Regions from separate parts of the Nonomuraea sp. NPDC003754 genome, predicted to be linked through region 2. Evidence: riboswitches for the same ligand, from Rfam matches in the RefSeq annotation. Region 2 holds a riboswitch; the other holds the start of a gene.
What was found. A riboswitch is a leader RNA that binds a small molecule or an ion and turns the genes downstream of it on or off. The one in region 2 is predicted to bind cyclic di-AMP.

Region 1 (2,381 bases), on a different contig from region 2:
TTTCGTCCGGTCCGTGATCCGGACCGCACGAGACCAGGCCCGGTCGGATCCGCGACCGGGATCCGACGTCCGATTTCACTCGCGTCCGCGAAACGAGATGAGCCACGTGTACGACATGTATCCATGGAACCGCGCCGACGACCACGAGGAAGAGGCCGCGCAGGCCCTCCAGACCGCCCTGGACCGCAGGGACAACGGCGGTTCCCCCTTCCCCGGCTGAGCGGGACCGCCCCTTTCCCCGCTGGGCGGGACACCACCCTTCCCCCGCTGGGTGGGACCACCCTTTTCCCCCTGAGGGCGCCGGCCGGCTTCCCCTGTTGAGCGGGACCACCCGGTGGAGGTCCCCCTGCTCCACCGGGGAGACCCCGGATCCCCCTCCGGGCGCGCGTCAGCCCGGAAACCGCCTCCGGTTCCCGGGCTGGTGCGCGCTCCGACGGGTCAGAACGTGGCTCGTAGCCCCACGGGCGCGGACGAGGACTTCGCCTCGACGAGCCGCGCCTGCTGCTTCACGCCCTTGGGGTCGGGCCGTACCGCGCCGACGAACGCCTGGCGCCGCCACGCGCTGAGCTTCTCCTCCTTCACCACGTCACCGCTGTGCGGCGCGTGCACCATGTAGCCGGGCTTCGAGATCATCCCGACGTGGCCCAGTCCGCTGAAGAAGACCAGGTCGCCGGGCTTCAGGTTGTTCCACTTGATCTTCTTGTCGTACGCCTGGTACTGGTCGGCGGCCACGCGAGGAAGCTCGATCCCCGCCTTCTTGTAGGCCTTCATCGTCAGTCCTGAGCAGTCGTAGCCGTTCGGCCCGGTGCCGCCCCAGACGTACGGCGTGCCCCGCTTGGCCATCGCGAAGTCGAGCGCGATCTGCCATGCGGGCTTGGGTGCCTTCTCGAGCTGGGCCTTCTTGATGTCCGCTCCGGTGAGGGTCACCGTACGAGCGGGGTCGTCCTGGACGGGCCGGTCGGTGCCGGGTTCGGCCGTGACCGGCTGCTTCAGGGCGGGGACGGGGGCGGCCGACGCGGGGGAGGCGGCGGCGATACCTGTGGCGAGGAGGCCGCCGACGACGGCAGCCGTGATGATGCGAGACAGGGGAATGTCCTTCCACGGGGCCGACCGGGTTAGCTGACGGGCTCGGGCGTGGAAGCCGCCCTACGGCATGGGGGTGCCGATTCGCCCCAGGGGGAATGGGTCCCCGGCTCCGTGCGAACGTCGCACCGGATTAGGCTGGCCGAGACTCTAACGAAAGGGTCAAAAGACCGCAAACACGACAAAACGCCGTGTCCGGACAATGAGATCAGGTGTTCGCCAGCCGAGACGACCCGGTAAGGTACCGGCCATGGAGTCGCGCAACATTCGTCTGGCCGTCATCCCCGGTGACGGGATCGGCACCGAGGTCGTCGCCGAGGGGCTCAAGGTCCTGGAGGCGGTCGGCGCCAAGATCGAGACCACCCACTACGATCTGGGCGCCACTCGCTACAACGCCACCGGCGAAACCCTGACCGACGAGACCCTGCAGGAGCTGCGCGGCTACGACGCCATCCTGCTCGGCGCGATCGGCGACCCCAGCGTCCCGCCGGGCGTCCTCGAGCGTGACCTGCTGCTGCGGCTCCGCTTCGAGCTCGACCACTACGTCAACCTGCGTCCGGTGAAGCTCTTCCCCGGCGTGACGACCCCGCTGGCCGACACCCGCCCCGAAGACATCGACATGATCGTCGTGCGCGAGGGCACCGAGAGCCTCTACGCGGGCGCCGGCGGCGTGCTGCGTCGCGGCACCCCGCACGAGATCGCCACCCAGGAGTCGCTCAACACCGCCTTCGGCGTCGAGCGCGTGGTCCGCTACGCCTTCGCCAAGGCCGCCGAGCGCCCCCGCAAGAAGCTCACGCTGGTCCACAAGACCAACGTGCTGACCTACGCCGGCGACCTGTGGATGCGCACCGTCAACCGGGTGGCCGCCGAGTTCCCCCAGGTCACGACCGACTACCAGCACATCGACGCGGCCTCGATGTTCTTCGTCAGCCAGCCCGAGCGCTTCGACGTGATCGTCACCGACAACCTCTTCGGCGACATCATCACCGACATCGGCGCCGCCATCGCCGGCGGCATCGGGCTGGCCGCCAGCGGCAACATCAACCCCGACCGGACCGCGCCCAGCATGTTCGAGCCGGTCCACGGCAGCGCGCCCGACATCGCCGGCCAGGGCAAGGCCGACCCCACCGCCACGATTCTGTCGGTGGCCATGATGCTCGACCACCTCGGCCTGACCGAGGAGGCGGCCCGCGTCGAGCAGGCCGTGGCCGACGACATCGTGGAGCGCCTCACCGGACGGGCCGGCCGTACGACGCACGAGATCGGTGACGACATCACCGCACGAGTAGCCGGCGGCG
Region 2 (2,381 bases):
ACGTCGGCGGTACCCGGCACGGCGTCCTCACCGACCGGCCCGGTGTGCTCACCGCCGACTTCTTCACCAACCTGCTCTCCCCGGGCACCCGGTGGAAGGCATCGGACTCCGAGGAGCATCTGTACGAGATCCGCGACGTGGTCACCGATGAGGTGAAGTGGACCGCCACCGCGGTCGACCTCATCTTCGGCTCCAACTCCCAGCTACGGGCCCTCGCGGAGGTCTACGCCAGCCAGGACGCCCGCGACAAGTTCGTGACCGACTTCGTCGCGGCCTGGACCAAGGTCATGGAACTCGACCGGTTCGACCTCGCCTGACCCGTGAACGCCCCCGCCGCCGAGGACGGCCGCGGGGGCGGCGGAGGCGTATCGGTCCAGGCGGCTCGCCATCGCCTGCTTTCAGTTCATCGAGACGTGGACGTGGTCGTAGTGGTTCTCGGTGATGCTGCCGCGGTCGGACATCGGCCGCCAGCCGCTGCCGCTGTTGATCCGCTGCCGCCAGATCACGTACTTGACGCCCAGGCGGGTCTGGTTCTTCACCGCCCACGCCGCGATCTGGTCGCCCAGCGTCCGGTTGACGGCCGCGGGCATGGAGCCGCCCGAGCTCATCATGAAGTCGCAGGCCCGTCCGAGGGGGTGTTCCCCGCTGCTGCCCGACCGGTAGCAGCCCACCTCGAACGGCAGCGCGAACGTCTTCTTGATGGTGTCGCGCATGAGCCGGGTGCGCGGGGTGATGTTGTCCGACCCGGCGGGAAGCTCGGGCGCCCAGCTGCCGTCGGCCTTGCGGCCAGGACCGGTCGGCACGAGGGCCTGCAGCTTCTTCTCGATGTCCTTGATCATGCCCTCGGCGGCCTTCCGGTCGCCGGCGACCTGCTCGGTCTCGGTCCTGATCCGGTCGGCGAGCGCGGTGGCCGCGTCGGCGGCCTGCTTCTTGGTGTCGCGCGCCGCGGCGACGTTCTTGACGACCGCGTCCTGCTCGGCGCTCATCTGCTCGAGCAGGGCGGCGGTGTTGAGGTCGGGGGTGAACAGCAGCGTCGGCAGGTCAGGGGTGCTGGCCTGGTAGCGCAGCTCGGTGATCCTCGAGGCCTCCTTCTCGGCCGTGACCAGGGTCTGCTCGGCCGCCGCGAGCTGTTTCCCGGCCGCTTTCGCGTCCTTCTGGGCCTTGGCCAGCGAGACGCGCTTGGCGTTGTAGGTCCGGATCAGCTTGTCGACCCGGGTGTTGAGCTTCTTCAGCTCGGTCCGCAACTGCGGTTCGGACGGCTTGGGGGCAGCCGAGACTGCGGTCGCGGAACCGATCACGAGGGACAGCGCGGCGACAGCACCGCATGCGAAACGGGACGTGGGGGACGCCACGAACGATCCTCTCCGTCTGCCGGCCGGGTTAGCTGACGGGTTCGGGCGGGAGAAGCCCTACCACACGCGTGGATTCACCCCAGGTTCTCGATGGGTCCCCGGCTCCGGGCAACGCGCCCAGGATTAGGCATGTGACGGCTGTGAAAGCCGACGAATCGGGATATTAGTAGTAAATCCCCCGTAATGCGACCTCAAGCGGACATTAATTAGTGATCTACTTGTGATCGAAGCAGCCGTGCCGCGTCCTCGGGCAGAACGTCGTTGACGAAGGCGCCCATCGCCGACTCCGAGCCCGCCAGGTACTTCAGCTTCTCCGGCGCCCTGCGGATGCTGAACAGCTCCATGTGCAGGTAGGCCAGGTCGCGGCCGTGCCGTACGGGGGCCTGGTGCCAGGCGGCCACGTACGGCATGACCACCCCGAACAGCCCGTCGAGCGCCTTCAGCACGCGGGTGTAGACGGGGCCGAAGGCGGCGCGCTCCTCCTGGGTGAGCGCCGCCAGGTCCGGAACCTGGCGGTGCGGGTAGAGGTGCACCTCGAACGGGTAGCGGGCGGCGGCCGGCACGAACGCGGTCCACAGCTCGTTGGCGGCCACCACACGCTCGCCCGCCCGCTCGGCGGCCAGCACGTCGGCGAACAGGTTCGGCCGCTTGGCCGCGGCCGCCAGGTGCAGGCGGGTGCGCGGGGTGACGTAGGGGTAGGCGTAGATCTGGCCGTGCGGGTGCGCCAGCGTGATGCCGATCTCGGCGCCCCTGTTCTCGAAGCAGAACACCTGCTCCACGCCCGGGATCGCCGACAGCTCGGCCGTGCGGTCGGCCCAGGCCTCCATCACCAGCTCCACCTGCTCGTCGGACAGCGCCGAGAAGGAGGAGCCGTGGTCGGAGGTGAAGCAGACGACCTCGCAGCGCCCGACCCCCGGCCGCACCTCGCTCAGCCCGCCGGGGGCGGTGTAGGTGCCCAGGTTGGTGGAGAAGCTGGGAAAGCGGTTCTCGAAGACGGCGACGTCGTAGTCGGCGGCCGGGATCTCGGTC

Region 1: it holds a riboswitch for cyclic di-AMP, as region 2 does, so the genes downstream of both, ACWEVS_RS19540 (C40 family peptidase) here and ACWEVS_RS38480 (coiled-coil domain-containing protein) in region 2, are expected to answer to the same signal.

Annotation. Positions count from the first base shown of each region.
Region 1 is NZ_JBSGJX010000014.1:131,847-134,227, reverse strand. Features, by position in the region: gene ACWEVS_RS19545 (hypothetical protein) at 98-220, shown strand; gene ACWEVS_RS19540 (C40 family peptidase) at 439-927, opposite strand; cyclic di-AMP (ydaO/yuaA leader) riboswitch at 1,090-1,233, opposite strand; gene ACWEVS_RS19535 (3-isopropylmalate dehydrogenase) at 1,334-2,381, shown strand, end outside.
Region 2 is NZ_JBSGJX010000047.1:12,839-15,219, reverse strand. Features, by position in the region: gene katG (catalase/peroxidase HPI) at 1-317, shown strand, start outside; gene ACWEVS_RS38480 (coiled-coil domain-containing protein) at 399-1,352, opposite strand; cyclic di-AMP (ydaO/yuaA leader) riboswitch at 1,356-1,492, opposite strand; gene galT (galactose-1-phosphate uridylyltransferase) at 1,559-2,381, opposite strand, start outside.